Regions from separate parts of the Pseudoalteromonas sp. NZS100 genome, predicted to be linked through region 2. Evidence: predicted binding sites of a transcription regulator. Region 2 holds the regulator's gene; each other region holds the start of a gene.

Region 1 (8,002 bases), on a different contig from region 2:
AGAACGCGAAGAAGTTGTAAAATTGGTGCCATTATAACAACCAACTGACCTAACACACATTGCCATAAATAAACTTTATCTTTTATCCCAAGATAGGCAATTAAAGCCATCCAAGCTATGTCATTAAACGCCCAGACAAGATATCTATATATATAAATATCTTTATCAAACTCTTTTAAAGAATCGTATATAAGTGCACCAAATAAGAAAAATACACCTGTGACACATACAAATCGTAATGCTAAAAAATCTTTACGCAAATAGAAAACAACAATAGCTGGGATTAAAAATAAAACCCAGCTAAGTTCAAGAAATGTAATTACCTTATCAACCCATAAAGGCATTGTTATTCTTTCGTCTTATCGTCATCTCCGCCAGTACCATTTCCAGGCATATCGCTATACTTATATTTTTTATTCACGGGCATTCCATTACATATGTTAAGGAAATGTACAGTAAGCTAAAATGATGAAATTGCCAAGATGCTTAGGCAATTAAGTACCCTAAATTAAAACAAAAAGTAGTGAGATATAATACCAAGCAATAGCTTAACGTACATCAATAGGCGCTGACTCTTTTGCTTTACCTTGTAATATAGATATTTCTACTCGGCGATTCCTGCGGCGATCTTCATTTGAATCGTTTGGAACAAGTGGACGGGTATCAGCCCGCCCCACTACCATCATGCGGTTTTTATCAAACCCTTGCACCGTTTGCAGCTCGCTTGCTACTGCTACAGCACGCTTTGACGATAAGTCCCAGTTGTTAATATATAACTCATTCGATACCTGAAAATCGTCGGTATGGCCAGATACAGTAATTTCGCCAGGTACATCTTTTAACAGCACACCAATATCTTGAATTATGGGTTTAAACTTAGGTTGTAAAAATGCACTACCCGAAGGAAATGAACCATTCTCTCTAATACGAATAATTATTTGCTGCCCTAAAGATTCAAGCTCAATTGCGCCATCTATTATTTGCTTTTCAAGCTGCTGCGCGATTTTTTTAACGAGCTCGTTAGTTTGTTCCTGATCGGCCGCTGAAGTTGCTTGCTCTGACGATTGCTCTTGAGAAGTACTACGAGATTCGCCACCACGTTTGTCCCCGCGTTGTTCTTGCCTGCCGCCAGCTGAGCTTTCATCTCCAGCCTGAAACTCTAACATTTGTTGAGTCATTTCTACTGTTTGTTGTTGAATAGTTTCTATTGGAGTGGGTTCTGGTTTGCCTGGGGTAAACTCCATAGCAATAACAGAGGTACCTTTAGGGATATCTTTTACTTCAATTTTATTCTGCACACCAAAAGCAAACTTCATAGAGCCCGCAATTTGTTTAAACTTAAGTACATCCATTTCTGAAAACGCAAGCAAGAGTACAAAAAAGCACATTAACAGTGACATTAAATCGGCAAACGTTCCCATCCATGCTGGTAGGCCTGGTGGTGGGCATTTGCACTCTTGATCAGACATAATTACTCCTCGGTATCTACTTTGCGTTTAGATTCAGCTAAGTAATTTTTCAAAATACCTTCGATTACTTTTGGATTTTGGCCATCTTGTATACCTAAAATAGCATCTAAAATTAAACGCTGATTCATAGCCTCTTCGTCTTTACGCAGTTCAAGTTTTACCTGAATAGGAATTGCTACAACATTGGCTAAAAACGCACCATATAAAGTTGTTAAAAGCGCTACCGCCATTGCCGGGCCAATTGCTTTTGGGTCATCCATGTTAGATAACATTGCAACTAAGCCAATTAGAGTACCAATCATTCCCATTGCTGGTGCAATATCGGCTAATGACTTAAATAAGCCTGCGCCCATTTCATGTCGAGTAGTGGTTAAAGAGATGTCTTTTTGAAGTGTGGCGCGAACAACATCTGCGTCATGGCCATCAACAAGCATGTCGACGCCTTTGCGCATAAATGGATTTGGGATTTCAGCTTCTTCGAGTGCTAAAAAGCCCCCTTTACGAGCTGAATCAGCAAGTTCTACTGCTTTTTCAATAAGTTCTTCTGGCGTTTCAATTTTAAACATAAACGCTTTAGCAACAACTTTACCTATCCCCAAAAACTGCGACATGGTGAAATTTGATAAAACAATGAAAAGTGAACCACCAAATACAATTACACTAGAAGGAGCATCGGCAAACATAGCCATTTCACCGCTACTACTCATAAACATAGACATGACAATTAAGCCAATTGCGCCTAGGATCCCGATTATGGTTGCTAAATCCACATTTCCTCCAGAAGTTTCATGCTTAATGGCCTTATCATAAACTTTTATTATTAACTGCTTATCGGCAACATATTGAATTGCTTAAGCCATTTTTATAAATAAACATAAAAAGCAGCCTTTAGCACTATTTTAGATCAAGTTATAAGGGCTACCTAATTATCAATTGATTTATTAAACTAACAGACCGCTATTAAGGCTTTATTAATACACTTGAAATATAATTTAACGTTATAAAGGTAAAAAACCAATATCATCCTTTGACCTAGTTTAGCATTCCCCCTAAAATTGACCCCTAAATTTATTATGTAAGCTGAAATAAAGATGGCGACTAAAAAACCTGAAAACTTAAGTTTCGAACAAGCACTAGAAGAATTATCTACAATCGTTAGTGACATGGAACAAGGTGACTTATCGCTTGAGCAATCGTTAAAGCAATTTGAGCGTGGAATTGCATTAGCAAGTGCTTCATCAGGTAAATTACAGCAAGCAGAACAAAAAGTATCAATTTTGATGGGGAATGGCGAAAAGTCAGTTCTTACGAATTTTGATAATGATATGGAATAGCTGTGAGCATAAATAATTATATCGAACGTGCTCAAAAAGATGTAGTAGCGACCTTACAGCAGCATTTTAAACAGCCTCTCGATACTGAAGAAACGGTAAAGAACGCCACCCAGTATGGATTATTTAATGGCGGTAAAAGATTACGTCCATTTTTAGTTTATGCCACAGGTAAAATGCTCGGTGCAAACCAGCAAGACTTACATGTACTTGCTGCTGCAATTGAGTGTATCCATAGCTATTCGCTAGTTCATGATGATTTGCCTGCTATGGACGATGACGACTTACGCCGTGGCCGCCCTACTTGCCATATAGAATTTGGCGAGGCAAATGCAATTTTAGCTGGTGATGCCCTACAAACACTCGCCTTTGAGCTTATTGCGAATCACAAATTTACATGCTCGTCGCAAACACAAGTAAAAATGATTGCTACGCTTGCCCACGCATCAGGCCTTGAGGGCATGGTAGGCGGACAAGGTCTTGATATAGCAGCAACAGATAAAGTAATTACCGTACAAGAGCTTGAGCGAATACATAAGCTAAAAACCGGAGCTTTAATTAATTGTGCAATTACACTTGGTGCACTGTGCAGTGAAAAGGCAGATCAACAAACCTTAGAAAATTTAAGCATTTTTGGGTATGCTATAGGGCTGGCGTTTCAAGTACACGACGACATTTTAGATGTTGAAGGCGATACGGTTACTTTAGGTAAACCACAAGGCTCCGATATTGCCGCGAATAAAGCGACATATCCGGCGTTATTAGGTATGCTAGGCGCTAAAGAAAAGGCGCAAAATTTAATACAACAAGCCCATGAAGCGTTGGCAAATATAGATGCTGACACAACACTTCTTGCGTCGCTAGCAAATTACCTAATTGAGCGTGACCACTAATTTTTGCTCATACGTATTGCAATTAGCACTGACATTATTACTCAACATTAATTATTCGTAAAAGCTTTGAATGAATTAATGTTAGCGAAGGATATATATAAAACCATGACACTTGATAGTAGCAAGTATCCATTACTTAATTTGGTTGACGAGCCAGCCCAATTGCGTGACTTAGCGCAAGACAAACTCCCTGCATTTAGCAATGAGCTGCGCGATTATTTACTCAACTCAGTATCGCAAAGTAGCGGTCATCTAGCGTCTGGTTTAGGGACGGTTGAACTAACCGTTGCGCTACATTATGTTTATAACACTCCAGACGATCGCCTAGTTTGGGATGTGGGTCACCAAGCTTATCCACATAAAATCCTTACAGGTCGTCGCGACCAAATGCACACTATTCGCCAAAAAGACGGTTTGCACCCTTTTCCTTTTCGCGATGAAAGCCAATACGATACGTTTAGCGTAGGCCATTCAAGCACCTCTATTTCAGCTGCCTTAGGTATGTCTATTGCCGCCCAAAAAGAAGGCAAAGGTCGAAAATCTGTAGCCATTATTGGTGACGGAGCTATCACCGCAGGCATGGCATTTGAAGCGATGAATCATTTAGGTGATGTAAAATCAGACATGCTTATTATTTTAAATGATAACGAAATGTCGATTTCTGAAAATGTTGGCGCATTAACAAATCACTTTGCCCGAATTCTATCAGGTAGCTTTTATACTAACATTCGTGAAGGCAGTAAAAAGTTACTCTCAGGTGTGCCTCCGGTAAAACAACTTGCCAGTAAAATGGAAGAGCACATTAAGGGCATGATGATCCCGGGAACCTTCTTTGAAGAATTAGGCCTAAATTACATAGGCCCAATTGATGGTCACGATGTAAACATGCTTGTAGATACATTACGTAATATGCGTAATTTAAAAGGCCCACAGCTTTTACATATAAAAACGCAAAAAGGTAAGGGCTACAAACCGGCTGAAGCCGATCCTATTGGCTACCATGGTGTACCAAAATTCGATCCAAGCACAACTAGCCTGCCTAAATCTAAACCTAGCGCTGCTACTTTTTCAAAAGTTTTTGGCGATTGGTTATGCGACATGGCAAAGCAAGACAGCAAGTTAATGGCTATTACGCCAGCAATGCGTGAAGGCTCTGGCATGGTACGTTTTTCTAAAGAGTTTCCAGATCAATACTTTGATGTGGCCATTGCAGAGCAGCATGCTGTTACTTTAGCGGCTGGTTTTGCCTGTGAAGGTTTAAAACCTGTTGTTGCTATTTACTCGAGCTTTTTACAACGTGCGTATGACCAATTAATACATGATGTTGCACTGCAAAACTTACCTGTATTATTTGCCATTGACCGCGCTGGTATTGTTGGAGCCGATGGTGAAACTCACCAAGGTGCGTACGATTTAAGCTTTATGCGCTGTATTCCAAATATGGTAATTATGGCACCAAGCGACACCAACGAATGCCGCCAAATGCTATACACCGGTTATAAAGCAAACTGCCCTGTTGCAGTTCGTTACCCTCGAGGTAGCGCAGGTACTGCAGACATTGAAAGCACTATGCAACTGCTTGAAATAGGTAAAGCAGATACAATTAAGAAAGGCAGTAAAATTGCCATTTTATCGTTCGGTACATTACTTGAAAACGCACAGCTTGCAGCTAACGAATTAGATGCAACGCTTGTTAATATGCGTTTTATTAAACCACTTGATACTGCACTTTTAAATGAGCTTGCTACTAGCCACGATACCTTTGTTACGCTTGAAGATAACGCGATTGCTGGCGGTGCCGGCTCTGCAGTTAACGAATACTTGGCAACGCAAAAAGCTGATATTAATATCCTTAACTTAGGTATTCCTGATGAGTTTATTAAACACGGCACGCAAGATGAAATGCACGATGAAATGGGATTAGGCGAGCAAGGAATTTTAAACGCTATTAAGGCGTTTATTAATTAACTTCCTATACATCTAAAGTTGAGCATATTAAAAAAGGAGCCTAGGCTCCTTTTTTAATATCAAATATTGCTCATCAGCGCATCCACACTTTAATATCAGCTAGGCCATTACTTTGTAAAATACCTAACTGTTGATCAACATTAGAGTTTTGTTCAAACTCAAATGCATCGAGCTGATCATCAAACGTAATATTAGCCACGCCATCACCACCGCGTTTTTTAACTTGATGCAGTGCTATATCGGCCAAGTTAATAGAGGTTTCCCAGCTAATTACCTGTCCGCCTAATAAAGGTAATGGATAAAATGACCAACCAATTGATGCCGTGATATTAGTTGTTTTTCCATTTGGTAATTGGAACGAATTAGCCGCTATTACTTTGCAAAGTTCTGAAGCGTAGCTGTCTATTTTATTGCATTTAAAGTCACGTAATAATAATAAAAACTCATCACCACTCCAACGTGCCACATAGTCAGAACCCTGCGTACGCGAATTTAACAATGCAGCCATTTGCTGTAAGCAGCTATCACCTGCAATTGGGCCATACGCATCGTTAATACGGCTGAAGTTATCAAAGTTAATAATTACCAGCACCAGTGACTTACCTTGTGCCTGCAGCGACTGTGAATTACGTTGAAAGTGCTCAATATCTTTAGGGAGTTGATCAAACAAAAAGCGGCGACTACGTAGCCCTGTTAGCTCATCTGAGTGACTCACTAATTTAAGCTGTGAATTCACTTGGCCTAATTTATCATTAGCTTGGCGAAGCTCTAAGGTACGCTCAGTGATTAAGCCCTCTAATGCTTCTTGTTTTCTGCGTTCTTGTGCTCTAAACACCCAAAAAATGAGATAAAAAAGCAAAATAAAACCACTGGTAATTAAAAGCCTAAAGTAAATTGTTTCGTCAAAGCGCTCAGGCACTACAAAACCGTACTCTACATCTTGCGCTTTAGCCCAGTCTTCACCTTGGCGCTTAGCTTCTAATTGAAACAAAAACGAGCCAGGAGGCAAGTTAGTATAAATAGCTTCACGTCGCGTATTTGCATAGCGCCAGTCACTATCTAAGCCACTTAGTTTATATCTAAATTCAATGCTGTTTGGTGCATAGTAATCAATAGCTGTGTAAGTTAGCGTTATATCACGCTCGTCTGTTTCTAATGATGGTTTTTTACCAAGCGCAGCGGTAGTTAAATGACGAAGTGGCGTTGTTATTGTCTCTATTGTTGGCTTTAATGCAAGCACACCAAATAGCTCTACATTTTTAGGTATTTCAACAACACCTTGTAAGCTTGGGTACCAAATAGAATTTCCGGTGTCTGCTACCGCATCATGCCCAAGTCCGCTACAACATTGATTCGCTTTACCATCGAGTTGACGGTCAAAAGATGAAATTACTTCTTCAACTTTTAGGCTTTTTATTTCTGTTTTAAATTGCTCTACAGGCATTCTGTAAACACCTTTCATGGTGCTTACCCAAACATGCTTTAACTTTTCATCATATTCTAGGCTAAATATAGAACCATACGGTAAACCATTAGCTGCATCGAGCTGACGCCATTGCCCTTGCGTACTTCTGTAAAAAAGCCCGTCGTTAAGAGAGCCGATTAAAATACCCACGCCATCTATATGTAGCACGCTAGTAACGTATGCGCTTTCAAGTGTTGTTTGGTCGCCAATTTTTTCAATGCCACGGTCTGTAAAGTAATATGCGCCCTTACTAGTACCAATCACACCAAAGTTTGTTTTATCTAATACGTAGGTAATAAACTTACTACCTAAAAAAGCGTTATAGGCAAAAGGCGTTAAACCAGCATAATTTAATCGATATAAACCGCGTCCGGTACCAATCCAAAAGCCGCCTTTACTAGAGCGACTTATTGCAAATACCGGATTATCGCGAAGTGCTCGACCAGGGACGGTGTAAAGTGTCTTGTTTTCAAAAACAAATAAGCCGCGCCCTGTGGCTATATATAATCGCTCACCATCAAATTGTAGATCATGTACTGACGCGTACCCATATTTACTACTTGGGACTAAATTAATAAAACTTTTATCTAAATCGAAATAACCAATGCCGCTTTTATTCGCAACCCACAGTTTACCATCGGGTGCTTGGCTAATAGCCATAACAGATTCGGTCATGTTTGAAACTGCTGAATGCCTTTCGACTCGCCCTTCATGAGCAAGCCACAAGCCTTCACTAAAGCTTGCTAACCAAACGTTATTTTTATCATCTCTAAAAATATCAGCAAACCATATACTTTGATCAAGTTGGCTAGGCTCTACCCATTGCCACTCACCGGTTTTATCTCTGAACAATAAACGCCCATAGGTCGAAACCCA
Region 2 (8,002 bases):
TGTATCCACCACTTCATTATGAGGTTGTTCAACCTCTATTTGTGAAGAGGCTTCAGTGGCTTCGGCTTCTGTTGGAGGTAGACCTAAGATATGAAGAGTATGAAGTAATTCAGGATCTGCAGGTTCAGGCTTGTCTCTGTTTTGGATAGTCGCAAACATCTCATTAATGGTGTCTAGTGCTTGTAAAATAACATCCATTAACTCTGAGTTGACTGTTCGCACGCCTTGACGTAGTAAATCAAATACGTTTTCGGCACCGTGACAAGCATCAACAAGTTCTGTCATAGCTAAAAAGCCTGCACCACCTTTTACAGTGTGAAAACCTCTAAATATAGCGTTTAGTAACTCGGTATCTTCTGGATTATTTTCCAGCTCAACTAACTGTTCAGATAAAAGCTCTAGGATTTCTCCAGCCTCTACAAGAAAGTCTTGTAAAATATCTTCATCGACTTCAAACATGCAGTTACTCTCCTCTTAGAAGCCCAAACTTGATAAAAGATCATCAACTTCATCTTGATCAGATACAACATCATTACGCGATTCTTTATCAATAATAGGGCCTTCAGGACCTGCTAAAGTTTGTGTGGCAACTGGTTCTTTTATTTTTTGTTGTTCTACTTTATTCGCGGTGCTGTTACTGTCGTCTTGTTCAGCAAACGCAGTTAAAAGATGAAGTAAACTTTCTTCTACTTCCCTAACAAGTTCAATAACACGGCGAATAACTTGACCTGTTAAGTCTTGATAGTCTTGAGCCATTAATACATTTGTCATTAAGTTTTGAAGCTCATCAGTCTTATGATGAGAGTTGTTCATAAACTTATCGATGCTATGGCAAAGTTGCTTAAACTCACCAAGCTCAATCTCGCGGCTCATTAAACGATCCCATGTCGGTTTGATATGAGATATTTCGTCCGCTAACTGTTGGGCTATAGGAAGACTCGCTTCCACTGCATCCATTGTTTTATTAGCCGCATTTTCTGTCATTTCTATAACATAATTAAGCCGCTTTTTAGCATCTGGAATCGCATCTGTAGTTATGTCACTTAAGCGAGTATCAAGCTCAAAACTTTTAAGAGCTTCGTGCAGTTGACGAGTCAACTTTCCAACTTCAGCAAATAATTCAGACTGCTCTTTAGATGCAGCCTCTAAAATCAACTGATTTGCTTTATCTTGCTCATCATTTTCTAAAAAAACAACGAGCTGACGAGCTTGTTCTAACGTTATTTGAGGCGCAGCTGGTGCTGGCATAAGCCTCTCCCCCATCATTAGCCTAAGCGTTCAAATACTTTTTCTAATTTAGTTTTTAATGTTCCAGCCGTAAATGGCTTAACAATATAACCATTCACGCCAGCTTGCGCTGCAGCTATTATTTGTTCTTTTTTAGCCTCTGCCGTTACCATTAATACAGGGATATGTTTTAACTTCTCGTCTGCACGTATTGCTCTTAAAAGATCAATACCCTGCATTCCAGGCATATTCCAATCCGTAACTACAAAATCAAACACTTGATTTTGCAACATAGGCAAAGCTGTAGACCCATCATCAGCTTCTTGAACGTTAGTGAAACCTAAGTCACGTAACAGGTTTTTTATAATGCGTCTCATCGTTGAAAAATCATCAACTACAAGAATTTTCATGTTTTTATCCAAAACATCCCCCAGTGAGGTATTAACCTTTGTTTACTTACTACTAATTTATCCAGTCATTGATTTTAGCTTTAAGCTTAATCATCGCCTGACCATGTATCTGACTTACACGCGATTCACTTACATCGAGTATATGTCCTATTTCTTTTAAATTCATTTCATCGTTATAGTACAAAGAAAGCACCATTGCATCACGCTCTGGTAATGACTTAATTGCACTTAGCAAAGACTCATTAAACCTATCATTTTTAACATTATTGAAAGGTTTATCTTGTGCTAAATCTTGGCCTACGGGAGTAATAACATCCTCATCTACACCAAGGTCTTCAATGCCTAATATTTTACTCGTATTCGCATCATTTAAAATATGATGGTACTCATTGAGCGAAATTTCAAGTTTTTCAGCAACTTCTATATCCGTTGGTTCGCGGTTCAGACTACTTTCGAGCTCAGTAATTGCTTCTGCAACTTGCCGATTTTTACGATGAACTGAACGAGGAGCCCAATCACCACGGCGCATTTCATCAAGCATAGCACCGCGAATACGAATACCGGCAAAAGTTTCAAAGCTTGCGCCTTTTGTTGCGTCAAAGTTTTTCGAAGCTTCTATTAAACCTATCATTCCTGATTGAATTAAATCATCAAGTTGAACGCTAGGTGGTAATCGAGCAATTAGATGACATGCCACTTTTTTAACAAGTGATGCATGCTTCTCAACAATCACATTTAAATTTTGTGTTGATTGATATCCCATAGCTCTATTCACCACTGTTGTCATAATTAACCGTTTACTAGTTTCTCAATGAAAAACTCTAAATGCCCAGATGGTTGGTTGGGTATTGGCCATTTAACTGCTTTTGTTGCCAGCGTTTTAAACGCAAGAGCGGCTGGCGAATTTGGAAAGAGCTCTACTATTACTTTTTGACGACGTGTTGCTTTGCGCATATTTTCATCATAAGGAACCGTTGCTACTAGCTCCATTGATACATCTAAAAAGCGGTCGGTAACTTTAGATAGCTTTGCAAACAATTCAGTGCCTTCACGCATACTGCGAACCATATTGGCAACAATTTTAAATTTATAAACGCCGTGCTCACGACTTAATACTTTAATAAGTGCGTAAGCGTCGGTGATTGATGTCGGCTCATCGCATACCACAACCATTACATCTTGCGCTGCACGCGAGAAGCTCAGTACCATGTCTGAAATACCAGCAGCTGTATCTACAATTAAAATATCAAATTCGGTATTCAATTCGCTAAACGCACGAATTAGCCCAGCATGCTCAGATGGTGATAATTCAACCATACTTTGCGAACCCGATGTAGCGGGTACAATTTTAATTCCTGCAGGACCTTCAACTAAAATTTCATCAAGCTCACATTCACCAGACAAGACATGTGACAAGTTACGCTCTACACGTAAACCAAGCATCACATCACAGTTTGCTAAACCCAAGTCAGCATCCAGCACTAATACTCGATTACCTTGCTGCCCAAGTGCAATAGCTGTATTTAGAGAAACATTTGTTTTCCCTACTCCACCTTTACCACCGGTTACAGCGATAACTTTTACGCCGTTGTTATTGTTTTGACTCATTTTGCGCAGGCCGCTTGCTTGATCTAATACTGTGTTAATCATACATCCCTACTGTGCTTGGCGCCACTGCTTGGTGCCTTGAATGTTGTGCTTTTGTTCTTTTTAAATATAATTGCTCAGCCTTTTTAACTAGTTTCTCAGCATTTGCAACACGAATATCCTCTGGTACTCGTTGACCATTAGTAAGATACCCTATTGGAAGGCGATTTTGAATCGCAATACTAATAATCTCACCCAAACTTAATGATTCGTCTAACTTAGTGAAAATACAGCCACTTAACTGTACTTTTTTAAAGTGGCGTACAGTTTCTTGCAATACATTAATCTGTGCTGTTGCGCTAAGTACTAAGTAGCTGCGAATATCTACACGTTGGTTACGCATTAACGTGTTTAATTGCTCAGTTAAACGTAAATCTCGCTGGCTCATACCTGCTGTGTCAATTAATACTAGACGTTTATTTCGTAAATGATATAAAACTTCAGCTAATTCATTAGCATCTTTAACTTGCTTCACACCACAACCAATAATACGGCCATATGTTGCAAGTTGTTCATAAGCACCAATTCTGTATGTATCAGTGGTTATTAACGCCACTTTATCGGCACCATATTTTTGTGCGCCTAGAGCTGCAAGCTTAGCAACTGTCGTTGTTTTACCCACACCTGTTGGACCCACTAACGCATATACACCACCTTGGCGAAGTATTTCATTATTGGTTGTTTGCATTTGATCTTCGACCATAGTTAACAATGCTTTCCAACCTTGCTTACGAGACACATCATCAGGTACAAAACATGCCATTTGCTGTGCTACTTCTTTATCAATACCCATACCGACTAAACGGTCAACCATACAAGCGCGTGTTGGATCGCGACGCGCCATATCTTGTTGCATCAAGCCTGATACTTGGTGTTCTAGTAATTGACGAATTGCGTTCATTTCTTCACGCATTGTTGTCATTTCTTCGCTTTCATTATTAGGTGCTTGTTGGCGAGTGGTTACTGGGCTATCTAAATCATCAAAGTCGCGGTCTAAATCATCAAAACCTAAGCTATCCGCTTGAGTTTGTGGACGAACTGGCGCAGCAGCTTCAGGAGCAAACATATTTTTAGTACGCTGCCCCATATCAGGTTCTTGATAGTTATCAGTAGTATCAATACCCGATTGTGAAAACATCGATGCAAGCTCAGGAGAACGAGGACGCGGTGATTGACGCTCTAATAATGCTTGTAGGCTGTCAGCAACTTTTGCTTGAGGCTCAGGCTTGGCACGCTGTGGCTCTGGTTTTACAAAGTTATGCATGCTTTGTTGTGGCGCCTGAGTACGCGGCTCTGCAGGGCGTTGTGGTTGCGCTGCTACTTTAGGGGCTGCTTTGTCATAATCAACTGCCGCCACAATTTCTACACCGTTAGCCAGTTTTTTATTTGACATAATAACCGCATCAACACCTAACTCATCTTTAACTTCTTTAAGTGCTGTGCGCATATCTTTAGCAAAAAAACGTTTAATTTTCATGATTCAACCCCTGTTAAAATCTTATTGTTGGCCTACCGAGCTTACAATTTTGATCTGTCTTTCGTCTGGTACCTCTTGATAAGACATCACTCTCAATCCTGGAATGGTGTACTTAACAAAACGAGATAACACAGTGCGTAACATTCCTGACGTTAGCAATATAGAAGGTTCGCCGGCCATTTCTTGATTTTGATGCGCTTGTGTCAATGACACTTGAAGTCGCTCTGCAAGTCCTGGCTCAATACCGGCACCTTCATCGCCTGCATTTTGTAATGACTGATGCAACATCTGTTCCAACTCAGGCGCCAAGGTTATGACAGGGATTTCTGATGACATTCCCACCGCATCTTGAACAATTAATCTACGCAGTGAAATACGCACTGCAGCCGTTAATACATCAGGGTCTTGACTACGTGGGCCATACTCAACAAGGGTTTGAACAATTGAGCGCATATCGCGAATAGCCACGCCTTCATTTAATAAATTTTGTAGTACTTTTACAATAGCAGTTAATGGCAATACATCAGGTACTAGTCCTTCCACTAAGCGAGGATGGCTTTTAGCAAGCATATCAAGTAGGTTTTGAACTTCTTCATGCCCTAGTAATAACGCTGCACTGTTAGTTAATAACTGGCTAATATGAGTGGCAACTACCGTGGCTGAATCTACAACGGTATAACCTAGTGATTGTGCTTCATCTTTTTGATCTGGCTTGATCCATACTGCATCAAGGCCAAACGCAGGATCTTTTGTTTCAACCCCTTTAATTGGACCAAATACTTGTCCTGGGTTAATCGCTAGCTCGTCGCCATGCTTAAGCTCGCTTTCACCGGTTGAAACCCCCATTAGCGTTATTCTGTAAGCATTAGGGTCAAGCTCTAAGTTGTCGCGTATATGTACCGGCGGTACTAAAAAACCAAGCTCTTGAGAAAGCTTTTTACGTACACCCTTAATACGATTAAGTAGCTCACCACCTTGTGATTGGTCCACTAACGGAATTAATCGATAACCGACTTCTAAGCCAATTACGTCAACCTGTTGAACGTCATCCCAGCCAAGTTCTTTTTGTTCTTGTTTATTAGCAACACCCGTTGCAACGCTTCCGCCATTAGCGGCCTCTTCAGCTTCTGCCGCAGCAGCTTTTAATTTACTTTGCTGTGTGTAGTAAGCTAAGTAACCCAGTAACGCACCTAAACTTAAAAAAGCAATATGCGGCATACCAGGCACTAAGCCCATGATGATCAAAATACCAGATGCAATAAAGAGTGACTTTTCGTTGCCTAGTTGTTTCTTAAATTGGTCCCCCATATTGAGCGACTCATTTTGGCGTGTTACAACAATCGCGGTACCAATTGAAAGCAGTAAAGAAGGGAGTTGAGCAACTAAGCCATCGCCAATGGTAAGTAATGTATATACTTCCATTGCATTGCCAAAACTCAAATTGTGCTGGATCATACCGACAAATAAACCACCAACAATATTGATGATTAATATAACAATACCTGCAATCGCATCACCTTTTACAAATTTACTCGCACCATCCATTGAGCCGTAAAAATCAGCTTCGCGAGTTACTTCCTCGCGGCGGTCACGCGCTTGTTCTGCGCTGATAAAGCCTGCGTTCAAATCGGCGTCAATTGCCATTTGTTTACCCGGCATTGCATCAAGGGTGAAACGCGCAGATACCTCAGAAATACGACCAGCACCTTTAGTAATTACTACAAAGTTAATAATGATCAGGATTAAAAACACAACCAAACCAACAGCGTAGTTACCACCAATAACAACTGAGCCAAACGCTTCAATTACTTTACCGGCAGAATCACCACCATTATGGCCTTCAAGTAACACAACTCGAGTACTGGCAACGTTAAGTGCTAAGCGCATAATTGTAGCGATTAGTAATACAGAGGGGAAAATACCAAATTCAACCGGCTTCATCGTGTAAACAGTTACAAGTAAAACCACTAACGCGAGAGCAATATTAAACGAGAAAAGGATATCGAGTAAAAATGGCGGTAATGGTAAAATCACCATTCCCAAGGCAGCAAGCACAAGCAAAGGTGTACCTACCCCTTTGGCATAGTCTTTTTTGTCTCTGTTAAGTTGTTGTAATACCGCTTTAAAACTCATAATTCTACAATTTCAAAAAATTGACACTACATAGAATTTGCAATAACTATTCCAAGTTACTCAGTTAACGGTTTAATACTTGTAGGCATCGGGGATTGGCAGCTTTTTATTGAGCTTAGTTGGACGTTTTCCGCGCCCTTTATTAAAGCGCTTAAGCTGAAATACATACGCTAAAACTTGCGCTACTGCGGTAAATAGCTGATCGGGTATTTGCTCCCCTACTTCAGCCGTATGGTAAAGCGCTCGGGTCAACATGGGGGATTCTAATATAGGTACTTCATTCCCTATTGCTACTTTTCGAATTTGCATCGCCATTTCATCAATGCCTTTAGCAAGTACTATAGGCGCACCTGCGCGCTCCGTGTCGTATTTTAATGCTACAGAGTAGTGAGTTGGATTGGTAACAATAACATCAGCGTCAGGAACATCTTGCATCATGCGGTTTTGCGACATTTGCCTTTGTGTTTGCCTAATGCGCGCTTTTATTTGCGGGTCACCTTCAGAATTTTTATACTCATCTTTAATTTCTTGCATTGTCATTTTAAGTTGTTTGTTATGGTTGTAACTTTGAAATGGCGCATCAATGGCGGCAATAACAATTAAAGTGCACGAAAGGCCTAAAAACATCCACCCTAAAATTTCTAAGGCATGAATAATATTACCCGGTGCACTTTCTAAACTTAAATGCAGTATTTCATCAAAATAAGTATTAATTAAAAACACTGCAAAACTTGCAACCAAACCAAATTTTAAAAGTGACTTTACAAGCTCAATAGCCGCTTGTGGACCAAACATCCGCTTAAAGCCCTTCATTGGCGACATTTTACTCGCTTTAGGTGCAGCAGCTTCCCAGCTAAAATTAAAACCACCGAGTAACGTATTACCAATAAATGCAGCCAAAACGATAATTAACACAAACATAGCCATAGGAAACATTAACGCGTCTGCAACCTCTCCCCACACGGCAAACATTTTAGTGGTATCAAAGGCTTCGTTGCGGTTTAAGCTAAGGGTTCGGCCCATTACATTGTATAAACCTTTACCAATTTCAGGACCATACATCAAAAGCGATATAGCCGAAAAAATAAGTACAAACATGGTACCTAGC
Region 3 (8,002 bases), on a different contig from region 2:
CAAGCAGCTAAATTTAAAAATAATAAAGGCAGTAAAAGGCGCATAATTGCCATCCTCTTCAAAACATACTGAGGATAAAGCAATTTGTATGCCGACTTAACTATTGTGCGATAAAGGGCTGATCCACGTAATAGCTAACTAAACAATTTATATTTTGGCTCTTTAATTTTTGACAGTCAGCCATAGCGTTTTTTTTGTCTATGTATGCGCCTAGCTTTAAACGGTTATACATAACTTCTTTTACATTTATTGTTTCAACATTCATCACAAAGTTATCGCCTAGTAAGCTAGGAAGCTTTTTTTGTAGTTGCCTAAAAGCTAAAGAGAGTTGTTCTTTTTGCGTTATTGAAAGCACTTGTAAAGCAAATTTGGGATTAACTGGTTTTGTTACTTGTATATTCGAGTTATTAATTGTGTTGGTATTAACGATTTCTGCTTTTATTACTGGTGCGTTTTTCTGCTCATTTTCTTTTGCAATTGTATTAAGTTGCGATATTAGTAAGCTTAAGTCTTCTTCAATAAGTAATAAGCGCGCAAGTTCAGGCCTCATATTTTGCCACTGCTGGGAGCTCATTTTTAGAGCTTCAAGTTCTTGCTTTGTTATTTTTACGTAGCTTTTTTCGTCAGCTATTTCCGTCTGAGTAATACTATTATCAATTGCTTTATTATTCGCACAACCATAACTTAGCAACATTGCACTGATTAAAAACATACATTGAACTCTTTTCATCCTAATTCCTTTAATGGAGTATTTTATGTGTTTCAACAACACACTTTAATCCTTGCGCTTTTACTGAGTCGCATACAGAAATAAGCTCTGGCGAACTGTTTGTTGCGTACGCTAAGGCTAAAATAAATTTATTTTTAGCTTTATCATGCATATAAAAAGCTTCTTGCTGCTCTATTCGTGGTGCTATTAAACGGTAATAAATTTTTAAGATATTTAACGAACTAAAACTTCCTGCATTGGCAATGCTTCCAGTTGTTGCACTGAGCGCCTTTAACGTTAAATCAACGCCCATTACTACATCTCCTTGAGGCGATAAATTAACTGTTATATTTTGAGTGTTTTTTAGCTGCTTGCGTTGTTTATATTCATCATCAATTACTGCTTTATACTGCCCCGGTTTAAGGTCTGTAAATAAATAATAGCCATCATATGCTGCTTGAGTTTGTGCAACTTGATCCCCTTTCTCATTCAACAGCGCTATATTTGCAAAGGGTTGGATCTGTGTTGTATCACCTTTTTGTTGATAAACAACTCCCTCCACTTCACTGGCATTATTTAATGCGAAGTCCATATACTCTACAAAACCAGCCCTTGGGGTAATAGAAAAACCCTCGTTAGCTGATATTAAAAACGGATCTTCAAAACTATTTCTATCAAGTATTATATCTGTTGTACGATTTGCTGGCATTGAAGTTAATAGCGCAACGCCGTGTTCGTCTGTAATTGCTTGACGATAATTGTGAACGCCTTTTACTTTTACGCCGGCAACGCCGTGCTCATCATCATCCATAATACCGTTATTATTTTGATCTAAGAATACGCGTAACATTAAGCTACCCGTGTTAGTTAAGCTGCGCTTAGAGACAAAATATGTATTGTGTTCAACATCAAAACCTAAGCTAAAACGGCTATAAATACCGAGCCGCCAATCATCGTTACTGTTGTAGTTTAAGTTACTCGTTAAACTAAACTTGTCGCTTTGCCAATTGAGCCCTAATTCGGCCGATTGAATATTATTACGAAGTGAATCAGTTATAGTCAGTTCGGCTTGTAAATCTCGGCCCAAGTTGCGGCTAAACTCAGCCTCGTAACTAACAAGCTCACTTACTGGCGATATACTATAATCTATACCAAACCTTGTGTAGGTTCTCCCAAAGCGCTTTTGAAAACGTGTTGTTCCAAAAGTACTCTTAGAGCTATCGTCTTGTTGCCACAGTAATTGGTTACTTAGTGCAAATCCTGAGTATGAGTAGTTGAACTGGTTGCGTACTTGTTTAAAACGCCCTCTAATATCACTATCGTCATATAGGACGTTATTTTGATAAGAAAGGCGTCCATAGGTATTATTCATTAGCCCACCAGCTAAATTTATTTGGTAGCTGTTAAAATCTTGCTGCTGTTCGTCGGTACGATTTGTAGCACTAAAAAGTAGTGATTGTTCGGCAATTTGAGTTCGGGCTGTAAATTCAAATTCTTGTTCATTGTTATTATTTTTTTCAACATTCGCATTTAATAATAATCGGTCAAACAAGCTTATATTGGTACCAAATGCATACTTAAGTAGATCGTCATCTGTATTTTTTTGACCTGATGTAGCAGTGTATACAGATATATTATCTGTAAGCCCTTGCTCATATCTACCCGCAACTTGCCAACCCTGCCCCTGCGAACTTGAAACATTTTTATTTAGTAATTGCTTACCTTGTTCAGTAACCGACAATTCATAGTTACCTTGCCCCTGCTTAAGTTGATTTCCGTCCACAAAGTAATAATCACTTTTACGCTCAACTTGACCTTGAGGCCCATAAAAAATAAGCTCAAAATTATTAGCTCCAAATAATAGGTTTATATTATCAAAAATATAACGCCCATCTGCAAGGCTAAGCTGCTGGTCTATTAATATTTCATTACGATACAGCTCTACATCCCAACCTGGCTGTATAGCACCGCTTAAGTTAACTTGGTTATTAACTATTTTTCTGCTGGTTACATTATTAGAAACTTTAACACCTCGGGCATACTGACTACTGTAGCTATTACCTACTTGCGTGGCGATAACATCACCAAAAGATATTTCAGTAGGCATGAAGCTGTTTTTTATTTCTTTGTCTAAATTTTGCTTTGTAAACGTTAACCTAGAGTTGGTAAGTAAGTCAGTACTTCGTCCAGACAAAAAATACTCTGCAGATAAATACGCAAAGTCTTGAGTGCCTAAAAGTGAATAGTTCGTAGAATGTCTATCATCGCTCGCGGTAAAATTTAGTTGTAAGTCGGCAACCGGAGAAGATAGCGCTTTATATGGGCTAGCTTTCCATGGCAGCGTTGGTGGCGATCTTTTGTTAGGTGACTTAAGGTTGCGCGACTGTCTGTATCTTTGTTGTTCAACCGGTAAGGGGCTCTCTGAGCTTATAAGTAATTCTAAATCGGGGTAATCAATATTAAACTCTAGATTTAAAGCATTATGTAAACTTTTAATATCTACATAAATATCATCCTCAATGGTAATTTGATTTTTTGCTAATAAGTAGCTCTGTGTAGGACTAGTAAATACAGCGGGTGTAACCGCTGCATTTAGAGAAAGAGGTTGTTGGTTTGCTCCTACACCTTGAGCAATTCGATTGCTAGCATCAACATTCATTGCAAACTGTAGAATATCAAATAAGTCGCTTAAACTAACTTGTACACTTTGCTCGCTTTTAATTGCTGCAACTTCACCTAAGTAGTATGAGTTTAAATAAAGCGAAAGTATTAATAACTCGCCTGTGGCGATTCGCTGTTGCTGATTTTCTTTGTTTTTATAATCAATTACTTCAACGGGCTTAGTTAGCTTTAGTTCAATTGCGCGTAGTGTTGTTAAAGCATCCCCCACGGAAGAATTAGGATTAGCTATTACACTATTACTAAGCAAACTACTTATGCTTAGTAATAGTGCATACAATAAATTATTTAGCGTCATTCACAGTTAAAACATTAAGTGATTGTGAAGTTAAAGGCAGAGTGTATTGTGCAAATGTAAGGTCTTTATATTCTTGACTGCCTTCATATTTAAAAGTGACTTTTCCTGCTTTATCTAAATTTTTGTCACTAAATAAACTAAGGGTTACAAACGCATTATCCACTTCTGGATAAATACTTAAATTACCAATTTCTGCAATTTTAACTTGCTCGTTATTGCTATCAACAAAGTAAGCACTTAATTTACCGTAGCTACTAAACTTACCTTCTCGTTTTATATTCAATAAAAACTGAGGACGTTGATTGCTTTCATTTAGCACTAGCTTAGCTTGTTCTATGGCAACTTCTGGCTGTTTCATGTCTTTACGTAACAAAATAGGAATGCTGTAGCTCATAATCATATTAACTTTTATTGAACTTGTTTTATTAGTATTTTCACCAGGCAATGCTTGAAATAGAAGATGAGAGCGGTACTCACCAGAAGCTAGACCTTTAGGTTTACGTATTGCTATTTTTACTGTTTGTTTTTCACCAGGTGCTAAACGCATTTGTTTTGGTGACAAACGTGCCATTGAACTTAAACTTTCGCTTGTAGCCTCTGCCAACTGTATGTAGCCACCGCTAGGTTGCGCTTGCTTCTCACTCCATAAAACACGATATGTTTGATATTCATCACCCGTATTAATTACGGTAACTTTAGCGGTTCGTTGACGTTCATCAAAACTAATACGGGTTGGAGAGATAAGTAAATTTGCGTATGCATTTTTTCCTAAAATACATACACTCAGTGCGAGCAGCACTACAACTTTATAAAGCATGTTTTTCCTTTAGTAATCAATCGTAATTTCTAATTGGGTGTCAGTAATAAAACTACCATCTAAGTAACTTTGGCTAGTCCCTGTCGTTATTAAACGGCCACCTACTTTGAGTAAAAGCTCTCCAAATTCATCGCTAGTTTGCGTTCTTGGTAAATCCACTAATACAACCGAAAACTTGGCACTATTAGCTCCAAGTACTTCACTTTGCAATGTAGAGTCACTCATTTTATTAAACGATATTTGAGTAAGCGGAGGTAAATCGGTAAATAAAAGTTCTGCGGGATTCCCCTCAGTTAATACGTAAATACTACCAAATGTGGTTATTTCACCATTTTGGTTAATCGTGATAGAGCTTAAAGTATTATTTTGAGGGATAACTAAAGTGCCAAAATTAAGCGCTTCTTGTTGTATGCTTGCACTAAACACACAATGACTAACAAAAAAAAATAGCCATAAAACAGAATATATTAGGCACTTAAATTGAATATGCATACTAGCTAGTAAGATACTTCAACTTGGAAATTCCCAGAGTAATCACCATCAGGGTAATCAACTGTAGATATATTTGATGATGTATAAAGTGTTGCTCCTAAGCTAAATGAAACACTACCGTCACTATCAGCTTTAAGGTTTGGGGTAGTTGACGAATACAAATTACCTTGATTCTCACCACTTGTTATAAAAAATTTCCAATCGCTAATTCTAAAATCTGGTTCGCCTACACCTTGACCATCATCCGACTCAATAGCACCATCGTCTGGACTCGTAATTACAAGCAATGAATTAGGTACTACATCAGAAACAGTGAAGCTAGCTGCTTCCCCATCTTCAATTATAGAAATAATTGCACTCTGACTTGTAGGGTTTTCTCTTATTGATACTGGGGTTGATTCTGGATTAGGGCTTACAGTAAGTTTAGCTTGCTCAGCTCCCGTTTTATCAGCTACAGCACGAATAATACCAAAGCTTAAATCTGTGTCCTTAGTTAATACAACCGCATTTTGAACTGTTACTTTCGCCTCAAAATCTGCGCTTGTTGCATAAACGGCAGATGAATTGACACTTACTGTAATAGCTAATACTGAAAAATAAAACTTCATGCTAAATCCTTATAAGAAAATGGGCTTTATCAAATATTTGCCCAACTATAGTTAGTATCGACTATTAGTACAAATACTTTAATACTATATAAGTTTAAAAGGCCTAATTTATTAATTATATTGGTTTTCCGGCAAAAGCAGCAATATTACATGCTTGATCAAGCTGATTAGCTAAATAACAAAACGCACTTACTTGAGCATCGTTTTTAAATGGACCTACACGTAATCCATACAAAGTCATATTATTATTTTTACGTTCAAACATAGTAAAATTAAATTGAGTAAATGCACTAGGGTATAATTGCTTAAGCCTTTCGACTCTTGCTTTAACAAGCTCTGGCTTTAAATACCAACCAAGCTGTGCTCCAATTTTAGTTTCATCTGTTAAGGTGAGTTCTGAATTTTGTAAGTTTGGTGCTTTTACTTCGGGAGTGTTATTTAGTGCCGTCGGTTCCAAATTCTGTGAAGGCTGATTACCATAGGTGATATCGGTTTTACTTTGCATAAGTAAAGGAGGGTTTTCAGTTAATTCACTTTGAGACGATAACGCCATAATTAATAGCTGTAAATCATCTTCCATAGCAGTTAAACGACCAATGCTTTCTTGCTGTAAGTGCCACTGCGAAACATACTCTTTTACTTGTTTATCAGTTATTAAAGAATGCTGCACGCTCTCGTTATTTACAGTTGCGCTGCTGCATCCATATAAATAAAAAGATAAGAATAAAACTGATATTAAATGACAAGACTTAAAATACCGCATTGCAAAAGCACTCTACTAACCAAGATAATAAATTAAAGCAAATTTTGCGCCACTTTATAGCAACTTTTTAATTAAGTAGTCTATTTTTGAAGTAAGAAAAGCCATATCGATAACAAGGCAAAATTTCATCATTTAGTTGGTATCACTAATTGCTGCTGCATTGCTCTACCTCCTGCATTCATGCAGTCGTATATCAAAAATTATTAGCGAAGTTAGCGTCAGGTCTAATCCTTCAAATTGATTAGATATTATTGCAGATTGATATTACATGCTGTGAGCTAGAGCCTTACTGGCTTATCGGTGTAGTTACTTACTATGCAATCGAGTTTATACAGCTTAAATACGTCACAGTCTGCTTTTGCATTTTTAAAGTTTTGGTAAGAGCCTAGTTTTAGCCTGTAAAACATTTTGTCGTTTATCTTGGCGGTTTCAACGTTAGTCAATATTTTGTCTCTAAACAACGGTGCAGCTTTAGTATTTAGCTCTTGCCATGCTTTAGCCACACCTTGCTCTGAGTCAACCGAAGCTACCTGCAAAGCAAATACATGTTTTGGTTTATTTAATTTTACAGCTTGTTTTTTATTGCTGTAGTTTTGTTTAACTTGTTGGCGTGATTTAACATTACGTGTGTTTCGAGGTAAGCGTACAGACTTGCTGCTATACCCTTGATTAGACTGCGCAATAGCTTTGCTGTTTATAATATCAATATGATTTACGAGGTAAGTTATTTCTTTTTCTAATCTTAAAATTCGCTCTATACCTTCGCGTGCTTGTTGCCACTGCATTGCAGCATCTTTTAGCTGAGCAAGCTCCAAGGCTGTAATTGAGACGTAGTCAGGCGAGTTACTTTGAGGTTGTTCGTCAATGGTTTTTTTTTCAGGCGTAACGCTGCATGCTGTGCCAAATAAAAGCATTAGCAAGCTAAGTAAAAGCCCAATGTTATTTTTTTTATATATAAACATGTATTTGCTGTCCTGAAAGCAGTGTTTTCACTACATTTCAGTTAAACATTCTCACAAGAAAGCGTTTAACTTTATTTAAGCTGTGAGCTATAAAACTTAGCTCTTCGCATGCTTGTCAGTGTTTTGTAAAACACAACGTTGCATACTCCCACCCTTCCTTGAGAGCATTATTTAATACAAATTCAATGCCAGTTAACACAAACTTTACAACATAAATAACAATATGTCTGTAATGACTTAAAAACTTTTATTTTAGAGCTATTCCTTTCCTTATTTTATTTTATTTTAGGGCCTGTTGACCTTTCAGGATTAAAATTTGTTCAATCTAGGGGCCATTTAATCGCGGCGCGAGGTTTGTAACCTAGTGGGCTCGATAACTGCTCCTGCGTTATTCTACTGACTTACATCCCTGTAAGAATAAGTAAAAACCGAGTAAAGCTTCCGCGTCCTGCTCACGCCCCTTACCTACATCCATGTATGCAACAAAGAGTAAATTGCCCCGGGGCAGAACCCTTCGGGCAGCGCATGTTTGGCATCTATGCTACGTTATCGCCTATTTATGGGGAATAACCACACTACATAGGCTCTGCCTTGCCTAAATACCAAACAGCCTGCTGCAAATTTAACCTTGAAAGATAAACAGGCCCTGATAAAACTCATAAAAAAGGCGCCGA

The links. The regulator FliA, encoded in region 2, starts transcription of late flagellar genes. The targets are predictions, from matches to a motif close to CTAAAGNTNNNNNNNNNNNNGCCGATA.
Region 1: pomA (flagellar motor protein PomA) is a predicted target of FliA. The motif match lies at 2,299-2,325, and genes of this name have one in related genera.
Region 3: I6E69_RS10750 (DUF4402 domain-containing protein) is a predicted target of FliA. The motif match lies at 5,659-5,685, and genes of this name have one in related genera.

What each region holds. Positions count from the first base shown of each region.
Region 1 is NZ_JADYWM010000011.1:5,467-13,468, forward strand. Features, by position in the region: gene I6E69_RS12400 (hypothetical protein) at 1-344, opposite strand, end outside; gene I6E69_RS12405 (flagellar motor protein MotB) at 549-1,469, opposite strand; gene pomA (flagellar motor protein PomA) at 1,472-2,239, opposite strand; gene I6E69_RS12415 (exodeoxyribonuclease VII small subunit) at 2,561-2,803, shown strand; gene ispA ((2E,6E)-farnesyl diphosphate synthase) at 2,806-3,693, shown strand; gene dxs (1-deoxy-D-xylulose-5-phosphate synthase) at 3,799-5,661, shown strand; gene I6E69_RS12430 (ligand-binding sensor domain-containing diguanylate cyclase) at 5,735-8,002, opposite strand, start outside.
Region 2 is NZ_JADYWM010000003.1:277,416-285,417, forward strand. Features, by position in the region: gene I6E69_RS04685 (chemotaxis protein CheA) at 1-459, opposite strand, end outside; gene I6E69_RS04690 (protein phosphatase CheZ) at 475-1,248, opposite strand; gene cheY (chemotaxis response regulator CheY) at 1,266-1,649, opposite strand; gene I6E69_RS04700 (RNA polymerase sigma factor FliA) at 1,690-2,400, opposite strand; gene I6E69_RS04705 (MinD/ParA family protein) at 2,427-3,287, opposite strand; gene flhF (flagellar biosynthesis protein FlhF) at 3,280-4,761, opposite strand; gene flhA (flagellar biosynthesis protein FlhA) at 4,783-6,894, opposite strand; gene flhB (flagellar biosynthesis protein FlhB) at 6,967-8,002, opposite strand, start outside.
Region 3 is NZ_JADYWM010000008.1:159,780-167,781, reverse strand. Features, by position in the region: gene I6E69_RS10775 (FlgO family outer membrane protein) at 1-44, opposite strand, end outside; gene I6E69_RS10770 (SPOR domain-containing protein) at 101-730, opposite strand; gene I6E69_RS10765 (MSCRAMM family adhesin SdrC) at 741-3,686, opposite strand; gene I6E69_RS10760 (molecular chaperone) at 3,673-4,503, opposite strand; gene I6E69_RS10755 (DUF4402 domain-containing protein) at 4,513-4,929, opposite strand; gene I6E69_RS10750 (DUF4402 domain-containing protein) at 5,001-5,603, opposite strand; gene I6E69_RS10745 (SPOR domain-containing protein) at 5,719-6,273, opposite strand; gene I6E69_RS10740 (SPOR domain-containing protein) at 6,645-7,328, opposite strand.